2 linked regions of the Tahibacter amnicola genome follow. The protein of the gene in region 2 binds, or shares a complex with, the protein of the main gene of each other region. Links are inferred from orthologs where the notes say so. Each region holds a gene or a part of one and is shown on either strand. Other genes may lie near its edges.

What was found.
Region 1: the proteins of ssb (region 2) and sbcB are in contact, whole or in part, in a crystal structure (PDB 3C94), measured with the Escherichia coli proteins. The link is inferred for Tahibacter amnicola from one-to-one orthologs.

The regions. Positions count from the first base shown.
Region 1 is NZ_CP104694.1:4,707,193-4,714,146, reverse strand. Bases 1,772-4,771 are described here. They hold sbcB (exodeoxyribonuclease I), read right to left. Parts: upstream 3,995-4,771; coding sequence 2,549-3,994; downstream 1,772-2,548. Other genes in these bases: N4264_RS18435 (serine/threonine-protein kinase), read right to left, coding at 3,991-4,771; N4264_RS18445 (DUF2461 domain-containing protein), read right to left, coding at 1,843-2,529; N4264_RS18450 (GFA family protein), read left to right, coding at 1,772-1,786. Also shown: N4264_RS18455 (helix-turn-helix transcriptional regulator), read right to left, coding at 270-1,274; more of N4264_RS18450, read left to right, coding at 1,379-1,771; more of N4264_RS18435, read right to left, coding at 4,772-6,744. UniProt on the Escherichia coli protein: Degrades single-stranded DNA (ssDNA) in a highly processive manner.
Region 2 is NZ_CP104694.1:5,307,158-5,314,021, forward strand. What follows is about bases 2,262-5,171. They hold ssb (single-stranded DNA-binding protein), read right to left. Parts: upstream 4,006-5,171; coding sequence 3,517-4,005; downstream 2,262-3,516. Other genes in these bases: N4264_RS20755 (GGDEF domain-containing protein), read left to right, coding at 2,262-2,265; N4264_RS20760 (hypothetical protein), read right to left, coding at 2,387-2,740; N4264_RS20765 (DUF3887 domain-containing protein), read right to left, coding at 2,921-3,274; N4264_RS20775 (polyprenyl synthetase family protein), read left to right, coding at 4,270-5,171. Outside these bases: rfbB (dTDP-glucose 4,6-dehydratase), read right to left, coding at 1-791; more of N4264_RS20755, read left to right, coding at 1,045-2,261; more of N4264_RS20775, read left to right, coding at 5,172-5,274; N4264_RS20780 (SET domain-containing protein), read left to right, coding at 5,313-5,774; N4264_RS20785 (HutD/Ves family protein), read left to right, coding at 5,771-6,364; N4264_RS20790 (Fe2+-dependent dioxygenase), read right to left, coding at 6,368-6,864. UniProt on the Escherichia coli protein: Plays an important role in DNA replication, recombination and repair. Binds to ssDNA and to an array of partner proteins to recruit them to their sites of action during DNA metabolism. Acts as a sliding platform that migrates on DNA via reptation.

The sequences.
Region 1 (6,954 bases), 600 kb from region 2 along the record:
GGCTGGTACAGGACGAGCCGCGATGAAGCCCGCGGCAATGCCGGGTCAGGGAAAGCGTCCTTGCCGCCACCGGCGCTGCCGGAGCGAATTAGGCTCTGCCGACGTCACATACCCTCCCGTATGTCCGTTGGCCGCCGAAAAGTATCAATGTGTCCGAAGGCAGTCAAACGTTCGTTTCAAATGTAAGTATCAACCTGGCGGCCTCGGCGGCGGTATCCCCGCGGACCGCGATGAAGGGGTGTTCGTAGAAGGGGGCCTGCCCGTGCCAGTCAGCGCGTGGGTTTGCGCAGACGGCGGGGCGCGCTCCCTGCCGGCACGGGCGCTACGCCGTGGGTAGCTTGATAGAGGCGTTCGGCGGCAGCCCGTAGCGCCGGGAGGAATGCCGGCTCATCGAGAATCTCGACCGTTGCGCCTGTCATGAGGAGGCGGGCGGCAAGCGCATCGACGGAGTCGGCTCCCGTGTGAAGAATGCAGTGGCGCACATCCACCGCTTCGAGCACCCCGCACCACACCGGCAGGCTGGAGGCCCACTCCTGTGCCGGGCCTTTCAGGCGCAGGCGCAACTGGTAGGCAAAGGGCGCCTGCGTGATCGCGCGGCGCAGGTAGTCGCCGATGTCACCGGGAAAGGCCTGCGGCAGAAATCTCCGGCCGGTGTCGCGCACTGCACTGATGCGGTCGACCCGAAACGTGCGCCAGTCGGTGCGGTCTTCGTCCCACGCGATGAGGTACCAGCGGTGCCCTGCGCTCGCCAGCCGCAGCGGCTGGACGCGACGCTTGCTGGGCTTGCCGCCGTGATCGCGATAGTTCAGCAGGAGAACGGCGTGATCGCGGCAGGCCGCCGCAATCCGGGTCAGCCGTTCCACCGGGGGAGCGCTCGATGCGCCGCCGAGCGACAAGGTGACGGTGTGCAGATCACCCGCGCGCTTGCGCAACCGCGCGGGCAGGATCTGGTCGAGCTTGGCCAGCAGGCCGAGTGCCGTTTCCTCCAGGTTGGCCACGCTGTGTGTCGCCGCCCGCAGCGCGACGGCGACGGCAACCGCTTCCTCATCCTCCAGCAGGATCGGCGGCAACGTCGATCCGGATCCGAGCCGGTAGCCACCCCCGACGCCCGCGGAGGCCTGCACCGGATAGCCCAATCCGCGCAGTCGCTCGATGTCGCGACGCACGGTGCGTGCGTCCACGTCGAGGCGATGGCACAGGTCGGCGCTGGTCCAGTGGCGGCGTCCCTGGAGCAGGGTCAAAAGGCGTAGCAGGCGGGCGGACGTCTTCAGCACGGTCCGATGGTAATGCACAATCGCGGACACATCCTGTCCGCAATATCCGGCTACGATCTGTCCATCGCGCGGCGGCGCAATCGGGTGGAGAAAGGAGAACCCTCATGAGCTTGAAGACCTACAAGGGAAGCTGTCATTGCGGTGCAGTCCGCTACGAGGCCGATATCGACCTCTCGTCAGGGACAGGACGCTGCAATTGTTCTCTCTGCGGCAAGATGCGCCGCTGGAGCGTCAATCTGAAACCGGAGCAGTTCCGCCTGCTCAGCGGCGAAGAGGCGCTGAGCGACTACCAGTTCAACACGCGCAGCGGTCACCACACCTTCTGCAAGCACTGCGGCATCCATTCCTTCGGTCATGGCTATGTCGAAGAGATCGGTGGCGCCTATTACTCGGTGAATCTCGCCTGCCTGGATGATGTAACCCCGGAGGAACTGATCAACGCGCCGCTGCGTTACTTCAATGGTCGTGACAACGACTGGTTCAACGTCCCGGCCGAAACACGCCACCTGTAGGGCCCTGATGCTTGATCAGTGCATGGCGGCGGCAGCGTCGCCATGCGCTGCAGTGTTCAGAATTCCAGCTCCGCGGCGGCGCACAGGTAGTCGATCATCGGCGCGATGGTCTTGAACGAGTCCACCAGAAACGGCCGGAGTTCGGCGGACTGGGCCAGCGTATTGTCGAACGCACGCGAGGCGACGAAATCCTTGCGCTTGATGTCTTCGATCAGCTCGTGATTCGGATCGTAGCCGCGCGGTACACGCACCAGGCTGTCGCCGCCCAGCGCCAGTTTCTCCAGGAACGCCTTGCTGCGCGTCGCCTTCTTCCAGGCCGCGGGGTTGTCGGACAGGAAGTCGCGGATTTTCCTGGTCGTGTCCGGTTGCGGATGCCACTGGCCGCCACCGACAAAGCAGCCATCCGGCTGGATGTGGATGTAGAAGCTCGGCGCTTCGATCTGGCGACACCGTTCGTGGAAGATCCGTGCGCCGGCCCAGGTCTTGTAGGGGCGCTTGTCATTGGAGAAGCGGGTATCGCGATGGATACGGAACAGTGAGCCGCCCTGGGTGCGTGTATCGGCCCGATAGTGCGGACTGATCTTCGCCAGCGGCGCCTGCAGGTCGGCCAGGAGCTGCAGGAATGGGCCCCGCACATGTTCCTCGAAGCGCGGTTTGTTGTCGGCGAACCATTCGCGGCTGTTGTTCCTCGCCAGGTCTGCGAGGAACTTGAAGGTCCTGGGGGTGAAATAGATGGCGCTCATGGTGTTGACAGGCCCTCGTTCAGGCGAGTGCAGCCCGGCGTTCGTGACCCCAGGCCTCCAGTGCGTCGAGCAGGGGTTGCTTGCCGCCGGCGGCGGGTTCGCCGCGGAGTTGACGAATGGTGGCGAAGAAGGCGTCCAGGCCCAGGCAGGCGGTGTCGGTGGGAGCCAGCAGGCGTTGGCGTTGAAATGCCAACCACTGCTCGCGTTCGGCGGGACCAAGGGTCTCGGGCCAGTTGCGGGCACGATAACGGAACAGCAGGTCGGCACAGCGGCGGTCGCGGAACGGGAATGGGCGCGTGCCGAGTTGTTCAGGCGGTGTCTGGCGGACTTCACGCAACAGGCGACGGTCGCCGTCGCTGAGGAATCCTGAGTACAGCGCGAGTTCGCAATCGGGCAGCGTTTCCTCGCGTGACGATGCACCGAACACCTGCCGCAGTTTCTCCGCAAGACCAGGATGCGGCCGCAACTGCTCCAGATGTGCCAGGCACCGGTCCAGGTCCAGTCCGATGCGCGCCGTGTCCACGCCGTTGAGCACGGTGAGCGGCGCCAGCGCCGGTGAGCGATTGGCGTGGACGAGCTTGAGCGGAATGCGTTCGACGTCCTCGGGCAGATCCTGCCGTGGTGTGAACACCCGATCGGCGATGTCCCCGGCATCGAGTGTCAGCATCGGCGCGGGGTCGGCCGACAGGTCGTACACGATTACGCCATTGGGCTGGGTCGGATGCACCGCGATGGGCGCTACCACGGCCAGGCATCCGCGGGTGCCCGGGTAGCGCGACGAGACATGGATGACAGGCGCCATCCGTGCCACGTCGAGCAATTCGAAGGCGCGCTGCTTGCGCCGTAGCTGGAAGTAGTAGTCGAACAGGCGTGGCTGGCGTACGCGGATCAATCGCGCCAGGCCGATCAGGGCGCGGACGTCCGACAGGGCGTCATGCGCCCGCTGTTGGTCGAGCCGGTTGGCGCTGGCCAGGTCTTCCAGGCGGAAGCTGGGTGAACCATCGTCCCGCTGCGGCCAATGGATGCCTTCGGGTCGCAAGGCGTAGCACATGCGTGCCAGGTCGATCAGGTCCCAGCGCGAATTGCCGTTTTCCCACTCGCGCGCATACGGATCGTAGAAATTGCGGTAGAGCAGGTGACGCGTGACCTCATCGTCGAAGCGCAGGGAGTTGTAACCGACGCCGCAGGTGCCGGCAGCGCCCAGTTCCTCGTGCACCCGCGCGGCGAACTGTACCTCGGGTAGTCCGTCGCGCTGCATCTGCTGGGGCGTGATACCGGTGATCAGCACCGCCTGCGGGTGCGGCAACACGTCCGGCGCGGGCTGGCAGAAGAATTCGACCGGCTCGCCGATGGGCTCCAGCTCCAGCGTGGTGCGGATGCCGGCAAATTGCGACGGACGATCGCGGCGCGGGTCGGCGCCGGTGGTTTCGTAGTCGTGCCAGAAGAAGCTCGGCGTCGACGTCATGGGGCCGGGAGCCGGCTGGTCAGCGCCGCAAACTGTTTTCTCAACGGGGATCCTTCCACGAAACGGTTCTCGATCGGTGTTGCGATAGCGCTGACCAGGGATCGTGCCTCATCCGGCTTGCCCTGCGCCAGCAGCAGTTCGGCCAGTTGCACCTTGGCGTCGAGCGTGGCGTTGGCTTCCTCACCGATGCCCTTGCCGATGTAGTCGACGGCATTGCGCAGCTGTTCGGTCGCTTCGGGCAGTTTGTTCTGGTCGCGCAGGATCAGGCCGCGCAGTTTGGCGACCGCGCCGAGACGGGCATGCGTTGGCGGCAGGAATTCCCGGAACGCGGCATCCGCCTGCTCCGCAAAGCGTAGTGCCTCAGCATACTTTCCGTGGCGGCGCATCCATTCGCCCAGGTGGACCAGGCGGCGGGCACGCTCCGTGCGGGTGTCCATCGAATCCTCGATTTCCCGTTGCAGCAGCGGCAGGGCTTCGTCGAGCCGACCGGCCAGCATCAGCGAGCGACCCAGGTTCTGCCGGAACACCGCGACCCGGGGTGAGGCGTTTTCGCCGGGCTTGGGCAGGCTGCCGTTGTAGGCTTCCCGGAACAGTTCGATGGCGGTCGCGAAGTCTTCGGTCTGCTCGGCGAGGCTGGCGACATTGTTGACCGTGATGGCGTAGCTGGGCGTATCTTGCTGGCCGTTCTTGCGCAGGTAGCCAAGGTTTTCCTTGAGCAGGGCAATCGCCTCGAACAGCCGCCCTTGCAACTGGATGGCGTTGGCGAGGTTGTTGCGCACGGTGACGGCCCAGCCGCTGCCCGGGTCGAGGGTCTTCAGGCGCACGGCGAGCATCCTGCGCAGCACGCGTTCCTGGTCGGCGTGGCGGCCCTGGCGTTCGTAGACTTCGGTCAGAAAGCCGATCCCCGAGATGGCTTCCGGCGATTCCTCCGGGTAATGCGTGCGAAGTACTTCCATGGCCTTCGTCGCCGCCGCTTCCGCGTCGACCAGTTGGTTGGCGCGCATATGCGCTTCGGCCAGGGCGGTATAGGTGCGCGACAGGACCAATGGATCCGTGACACCGTGGGTGTCGGCCAGCTCGCGGCTGCGCCGCGCAGTGGTGAGCGCGGTGAGCGGGTCGCCGTTGCGCGCCTGCGCGAGCGAGAGCCCGGAGAGGGCGCCGGCGATCTCCGCGTACTCAGTCGGGGCGTGGCGCTCCAGGTCGGCGATCACCTGCTGCATCAGCGGTTCGGCGTCCTCGGAGCGTTCGGCGAGATTGAGCACATAGCCGACATCGTGCAGATATTTCGCGTGCTGGACGGGATTGCCCTGGTCCTTTTCGATCTGGGCGGCCGCGCGGAACGAACTGGCCGCGGCATCCGGGTCGCCCAGCTCGGTGTAGATCCGTCCGAACGCCGCCAGCAGGCGCGCACGTTGCACTGGCTCATCCGCCAGGCGCTCGTCCGCGGCGCGGCGCCCGCGATCGATCAGCTCCTTGGGTGAGATCGGGCGATTGCCCGCGTTTTCGGGCGATGCGTTCTCGAACAGGGCGACAAGGTAGTCGACGACATGGCGCGACGTGGCGGATTCGCGCCGGGCCTCCGCCTCCGCCCGCAGCGCGCGGTCGCGCTCGGCGGCCAGGCGCCAGGTGGCCACGCTGACCGAGACGATGGCCGCTGCGACCATCGCCATGGCAACCGGGTGCCGGCTGAGGAATTTGCGCGTCCGGTAAGACCAGCTGTCCGGTGCTGCGAGGATAGGGCGTCCGCGCAGGTAGCGTCGCAGGTCCTCCGACAGCGCCTCGGGCGATGCGTAGCGCCGTGAAGGTTCCGGATGCGTCGCCTTGGCGATCACCAGTCCCAGTTCCGCCGGCACCGGCTGCGCCGACTGGCGCGCCTGGCGAAGATCCAACGTGCCGTCGGCATCGGTCTTGGGAATTTGTTCGAACAGCACCTCGTACAGAACCAGTCCCAGCGCGTAGACATCGCTGGCGGTATTGACGGTTTCGCCGCGGCGCTGCTCGGGACTGGCGTAGGTGGGCGTGAACCATTGCGCTGCAGTCGGTTCCTGGCGGGCGCTTGCGGCAGGGTCGAGCAGCTTGGCGATGCCGAAGTCGAGCAGGGCTGGCTCGCCGTCCTTGCGCACCAGCACGTTGGCCGGTTTCAGATCGCGATGGATGATCAGGCGCTGGTGGGCATACTGAACCGCCATGCACACTTTGCGGAAAAGTTCCAGACGCGACGAAATGCTCAGCTGGTTGCTGCTGCACCAGTGGGTGATCGGTTCGCCGGCGATGTATTCCATCACCAGGTAAGGCTGGCCCTCGGCCGTCGTGCCTCCGTCCAGGAGCCGCGCGATGTGCGGATGTTCCAGGTGCGCCAGGATCTGGCGCTCGCGGCGCAGGCGCTCGGCCGCATCGCGGGTGGGCACGCCGCGAATCAGCTTGATGGCGACCTGGCGATCAAATTCCGCATCTGCGCGCTCGGCCAGGAACACCGTGCCCATTCCGCCCGAGCCGATCTCGCGCAGCAGGCGGTAGGGCCCCAGCTGCATGCCGTGGGCGGGCGAGGTGGCCAGCTCGCTGACGGCCGAGCCGAACCGGCGGGTGATCGCGTTGCTGCCGCGCCCGTCCGCATCGACCAGTGCCAGTGCCTCGCGCTTGAGGCCATCGTCGTCGGGTTGTTCGGCGAGCCACTGCTCGCGCGCGTGCGGCGGCAGGTCGATCAGCGCGTCAAACAGCCACTGCAGACGCAACCAGCGGGAATCGCTCATGCCTGCAGACGTTCCTTCAGCCAGGCGCGGGCGAAGCGCAGCTCGCGGTCGACCGTGGCCACGGAGACCTGCATGGTTTCGGCGATCTCTTCGCGCTTGAGGCCGAGGAAATAGGTCAGTTCGATGACTTCGCACTTGCGCGCATCGAGTTCGCGCAGTTCAAGCAGGGCGTGCTCGAGTTGCTCGGGTTCGCTGCTTTCGCCGGGCTCG
Region 2 (6,864 bases):
GTCTTGACCACGTGGATGTTCTCGCGCTCGGAATCGCCGCCGACGTTGTACACCTCGCCCGTGCGGCCCGCCTCGAGCACGCGCTGGATCGCGCGGCAATGGTCGCGCACGTAGAGCCAGTCGCGCACATTGCGGCCGTCGCCATAGACCGGCAGCGCCTCGCCCCGGAGTGCCTTCTGCACCATCAGCGGAATGAGTTTTTCCGGGAACTGGTAGGGCCCGTAGTTATTGGAGCAATTCGTGGTGAGCGTGGGCAGGCCGTAGGTATGGTGGAACGCCCGCACCAGATGATCGGATGCCGCCTTGGACGCCGAGTACGGCGAATTGGGGGCGTACGGCGTTTCTTCGGTGAACTTGCCGACCGGGCCGAGGGAGCCGTAAACCTCGTCGGTGGAAACGTGCAAAAAGCGGAAAGCGTCCTGGCGATCCAAAGACAGCCCGCGCCAGTAAGCCAGGCAACGCTCCAGCAGGTTCAGCGTACCGACGACGTTGGTCTGCACGAACTCGGCAGGCCCGTCGATGGAACGGTCAACGTGCGATTCGGCGGCGAAATTGACGATCGCGTCGGGCTGGTGTTCCTGGAGCAACGCTTGTACCTGTGCCGCATCGCCGATGTCGCCCTGCACGAAGCGGTGATCCGCATGGCCGCGCAGGGATGCCAGCGTATCGAGATTGCCGGCGTAGGTGAGCTTGTCGAGATTGATGATGCGCCAGCCGCCCTGGGCCAGCATGTCGAGCACGAAATTGCCGCCGATAAAGCCGGCGCCGCCAGTCACAAGCAGGGTCTTCATGCGCTCCGGTCGCTCCGAACGGGTCCAGCCCGGCCAGGGGCGGCCGGGAAAGGCGGGGAGGTTACCAGAAGCACCGCCTGCTTGCCTCAGCAGCCGCGCCCGCCGGGACCGAAGCGCGGGTGGCGCCAGAACTGTGAAGCGCAGCGTGAGTTCACCGTGAAACCCCTGAAAATAGGGGTTTTTCCGGGTACTGGTACGCTGTCCCGGGGAAAAACGCCGCGATATAGTCGATCCAGGCCACGTGGAGGCGAACATGACCACGTCCCTTGACTCCATCTTCACAATGGCAGTCTGGATACCCGCCGCAGGCGCCGCAGTGATCGGCCTGCAGGCCTTCCTGCTGCATCGGGTCACCCGCCAGGCGCCTCTCCGGCTGCTCGCCATCGCCTGGGCCGCGGCGGCCCTCGCTCCTCTTTTCCTCGTGCTGGCCGCGACCGTGCCCGGATTGCGCACGCCTGGCTGGTTGGCCTCACTTGCCGCAACAACGGCGTTCACCGTCGCACAAATGCGCGCTTGTGCACTATTGGCTGGCACGTCCCGTCGCTGGGCCGGGCTGCCGGGCGTCCTGCCCCTGGTGGTCGGCATCGTGCTGATCGCCAGGGACGTGCCCTATTCGCTGCAGACTGGCCTGCTGGTGTACGGCAGTCTCCTTGCCTGCGCCCAGGCATCAGCAGCCTGGCAGCTGTGGCGGCGTGCCATCCAGCCTGCCGGTGTCGGGCTTGCGACGCTGCGCCTGGCCCTGCTGGCGCAGGCCGCGATGGCGTTCTTCGGCGCAGTGGAGCTGGCCCGCACACTGCCCGCGGCGGCGCCTTCGGCTGGCCTGGTGTTTCCGGTGTTCTACGGCCTTTCATTGCTGCTGGTCGCCTGCGGACTGGCCGTCGCCACACTCGAGGACAACACGCGCAGCTGGGCCTTGCGCAATCGCCACCTGCTGGCAGACAACCGCCGGTTCCGGGTCGAGGCCGAACAGGATGCCTTGACCGGCGCGCGCAACCGCCACGCCTTCTTCCACCTCATGGACGAATTCGCCGCTCTCAAGCTGGCGATCAACGGCGTGGTCGCCGTCGTGGACGTGGACAACATGAAGACGCTCAACGACGAATACGGCCACGAGGGTGGCGACGCTGCACTGGTGCGCGTCGCCCAGGCCATGCGCGCGCTCGTGCGCCGCGACGACCACCTGTTCCGCTGGGGCGGCGATGAATTCCTTCTGGTCGCCGTCACGCTCGACCTGACAGAGTTCCGCCAACGCCTGGAGTCGCTCAATGCACGACTGCAGCAGCCGGAGCCGGCGGTACGGGTGTCGTTCGGTTGCGCCGAATTTGGCAAGGCGTCGGAACTGAATGACGCCGTGCATCGCGCGGACATGGCCATGTACGAACAGAAACGCCGCCGCAAGAATCCACCGCGCGATTGCCGCGGCATCTCATCCACACTCAAACCGATGCGGCACGGCCGGAATGTCGTCGCGTGAGCGCTACTTCTTGCGCAGCAACCCGTGACACACCCGCACCATCATCGCCAGCCCGGTCGACCACGACAACACTGGACGCGGCCCGTTCGCGCCGTTGGCGGCAATTGCCTCGCCCCCGTCCCTATGACTTGTCGGGCTCGACCGCTTGCGCAGCTTCCCAGAGGCGCAAGGCTTCTTCCCGCGTCAACATCCAATCGGCCACCGCTTCTTTCGATGCCGTCGTATGGAACGCCCCTTCCAGCACCACCGAATGGCAATACGGGCAACGCGGGGGAGCCGCGAGCGAGATCCGGCCGCCACATTCGCAGGGCGGGCAATCCAGGACCCGATCGGCCTCCGCCGCCATGTTGCGCACGCACTGCTCGACGGCGGCGAGGTCAGTGCCAATGCAGAACGCGGTGCGCGCAGTGGCGATGCGATCGTACAGGTCACCATACTGATAGCCGCAGAGATGTTGCCGGGCTTCCCTGCCCACGCGCGTACTGCGGGTCAGTGTCCAGCTGCGCCTGGTGCCACGCCTGGTGCGCGGGCGAGTTGAAGCAATGGACGTGCAGGTACACGTCCGGGCGAAGTTCATGCGCCGGATGCACCGCATCCGAAAGCGCATCGTGGCTGCCGCCGCAGGCGAGGCAACGTCGGAGCCCATCCGGACGATTCACGGCCTGCCCCACTCCACCAGCCGGATCCGCGGCACGCCCGCGCAGTCGTGCACCACCACCGTCACTGCCTCGGCAAAATCGTCGCCACTGATGGAGACATAGGCCCAGCCCAGGTCGCCCTTGCGGCGGTCAGGCCAGCTTTCCATGGTTGCCATGAGTTCGATGTGGTCGGCCCCACTGTCGGCGTAGGACGTCATCGTTTCGTACTCGGCAGCCAGTGCCTCGGGGCCCAGGTCTTTTTGCACCTCGGCGCTCAGCAGGGAATGCGCGTCGTCAAATCGACCGGCGACCAGGTGCTGGGCGAACGCCAGCGCCGTATGCGCGTAGGGGGCGTCGTGATTGGCTTGCATCGTCGCTCCTTTGCAGCGCGGAAACGCATCACTATCCGGTACGGCGAACCCGCGCCACGCTGTTGATCTCACGCTGATACGCGGCCGGTACGTGCGTGGGCAGGTCTGAAACGGCTGCCTGCCTTGTTCTTTCGCCCCCTGGAGTCAGGGGGTGGCCAAACGCTGGCAATGCCAGCGATTGGCGAGGGTGCAGGGGTGCGTTGGCGCCGCAGCCATTCAATCGGCCGCTTGCTCGGACTTCCTCAGAACGGAATTTCGTCGTCATCAAAGCCGGTGTTCTGCACCGGCATCGGCGCGCTGCGCTGCGGCGCCGACTGCGGGCCACGGGCCGGACCACGCTCGGAGCGCTCGCGGCCGCCGCCACCGCCCATGCCGCCGGAACCACCGCCTTCACCGCCACGACCGCCGAGCATCTGCATTTCGTCGGCGATCACGTCGGTGGAATAGCGCTTGACGCCGTCTTTCTCCCACTCTTCCGTGCGCAGCTTGCCTTCGACATAGACCTGGCTGCCCTTCTTCAGGTACTCGCCGGCGATCTCCGCCAGGCGGCCGAAGAACTTGACGCGGTGCCACTCGGTCCGTTCCTGCTGCTCGCCCGTCTGCTTGTCTTTCCAGGACTCGGAGGTGGCGATGCGGATGGAGGTGATAGCCGAGCCGCCCGGGGTATAGCGGGTTTCCGGATCCGCACCGAGGTTGCCGACGAGAATGACCTTGTTGATGCCACGTGCCATGGGATTTCCTTGCAGAAAGGGGGCGGGCCCGACGGCCCGCATTGGAACGAAACATTACCACGGGGGCCGCCCCCGGCGCCCGCGGCGGTGTCCGGCGCAAGCCTGGGAAAACGCCGTCTCAAAAGCTGGGAAAGTGTCGGAAAAGGCTGCAGGAATCGGCCCGGAACCGGCCAGGGCGCGCGCGCTGGCGCGACGACACGACGCAACAGCACCGCCGCCGGCCCCGCTATAATCGCCGGACGACCCACCGGATCCAGCCACCCGATGTCCACAGCCGCCGCGGCATTGCCTGTCAACCTTCGTGATTTCGCCTCGGTGCAGGCCCTTGCCCGGCCGGGAATGAACGCCGTCGACCAGCTCATCCGCAACCGGCTGGCTTCCGACGTGGTGCTGATCAACCAGATCTCGGCCCATATCATCGGCAGCGGCGGCAAGCGCCTGCGTCCGATGCTGCACCTGCTGGCGGCCGAGGCGGCGGGATACCGGGGCGAGGAACACATCCAGCTGGCGGCCGTCATCGAATTCATTCACACCGCCACCCTGCTGCACGACGACGTGGTCGACGAATCCGACCTGCGCCGCGGCCGCAAGACGGCCAATGCCGTGTGGGGCAACGCGGCCAGCGTGCTGGTCGGCGACTTTCTCTACTCCCGCTCGTTCCAGCTGATGGTGGAGCTGGAGCGCATGCGCGTCATGCAGATCCTCGCCGATACCACCAATGCGATCGCCGAAGGCGAGGTGCTGCAGCTGCTCAACATCGGCAATCCCGACACGAGCGAGGAAGCTTACCTGCGTGTGATCGAGCGCAAGACGGCCGTACTGTTTGGCGCGGCCACGCGGCTGGGCGCCGTGCTCGCCAACCTGCCGGCGGCGCAGGAGCAGGCCCTGTACGACTACGGCATCAACCTCGGCTACGCCTTCCAGATTGCCGACGACCTGCTCGATTACGTCTCCGACGCCAGCACGCTTGGCAAGAACATCGGCGACGACTTGGCCGAAGGCAAGCCGACCCTGCCGCTGATCTACGCCATCGCCCGCAGCGAGCCGGCCCAGGCCGCCAGCCTGCGCCGCGCGATCGAAACGGGCGGCCTGGATTCGCTCGATAACATCATCGGCGCCATCCGCGATTCGGGTGCGCTGGAACTGGCGCGGGAAAAAGCGCTCGGCTACGCACAGGCGGCACGCACGTGCCTGGCGGCACTGCCGGCATCGGTGGCGCGCGACGCGCTCGACTCGCTGGCGGTGTACTCGGTGGACCGGTCGCACTGACGCGCCGCGACCCTGCCATCCCCCAAACCGGGCATCCCATGATTCTTCCGAAATACCACGTCGCCCCCTCCCGCATCGCCGGCGCCGGCAAGGGCCTGTTCCTGGATGAACCCGTGGTGCGCGGGCGCCTGATCACGGCGCCCGACGCTATTGCGCAGGTCTATCGCTTCGACGAAATCAGCCGCATGCCCAACGCGGCGGAGCTGTTGCCGGCGACGGTACGCTGGTTTGAGGATCGCTACACCGTGTCGCCCGAGTGGCCGGACGAGTGCTACATCAATCACGCCTTCGAGCCCACCGGGCTGTGGCACCTGGGTTTCGTGTTTGCCGCCCGCGATCTGGACACCGGCACTGAAATTACGGTGGATTACCGCCACCTCCTTGCTCCCGGCCAGCACGAGGATTTCCACGATGCCAGCACCGGCCATCCGATCATCGGCTTCAGCTGGGAGGAAAGCCTGCGCCAGTCCACCGAGCAGTTGCGCGGCCTGATCGCATGAGCCTGGCCAGCGTCCGCCATCTGCACCCTGCCAGTTACCGCCGCATGGCGTGGAAAAACGGCGGCGGCATCACGACGGAACTGGTCCGCTCACCCGCCGATGCGGAGAACTATGACTGGCGCGTATCGATCGCGGACATTGCCCAAGATGGTGATTTCTCCATCTTTCCCGGAATTGACCGGCAGCTGATGTTGCTCGAAGGTGGCGGCATCGAGCTGGTCATCGGCACCGATGAACCCACGCGGCTGGAGCAACGGTTCCGGAAGGTCGCCTTCCCTGGCGAAGCCCCGGTCAATTGTTATCTGCTCGATGGCCCGACGCGCGACTTCAATGTGATGTGCCGCCGCGGTGCCGTCGATGCGGAATTGCTGGCCCGCACGATCGTCGGCCCGATGCTGCTGTTTCCCGCGGCCGACACGACGTGGCTGCTGTACGTGGTGAACGGCCATGTCCAGGTGAAGGCGCCCGCCGTTGCCGCGGAAGCCGGTGACACACTCATCGTCACCTTCAACGATGCGACCCAGCCGGTTGTTCTCAACGGCGCGGGCGAGCTGGTACTGGTGCGCTTCAAGCCGACGCCGCCGGCCTAGCCGTCAGACGTCGGTCCAGCGTCTGAGCAGGTTGTGGTACACGCCGACCAGCTGCACCATGGCCGGATGTTCGGCCACGTCCTGATTGAGGTTCTGGATCGCGATATCCAGGTCGAACAGCAGCCGGCGCTCACCCTCGTCGCGCACCAGGCTTTGCAGCCAGAAGAAGGAAGCCACGCGCTCACCGCGCGTGATCGGCATCACCTGGTGCAGGCTGCTTGACGGGTACAGGATAAGGTCACCCGCCGGCAGCTTGACGCTGTGCGAGCCGTAGGTGTCCTCGATCACGAGCTCGCCGCCATCGTATTCGTCGGGCGCGCTCAGGAACAGCGTGCAGGAAAGATCGGTCCGTACCGGTTCGCGGTTGTCGCCGGTACGCGGATAGCGCACCGCATTGTCGACGTGAAAACCGAACGACTGCCCTTCGCGGTAGCAGTTGAACAGCGGCGGAAAGATCCGTCGCGGCAAGGCGCCCGCCACGAAGGTGGGATGTCGCTGCA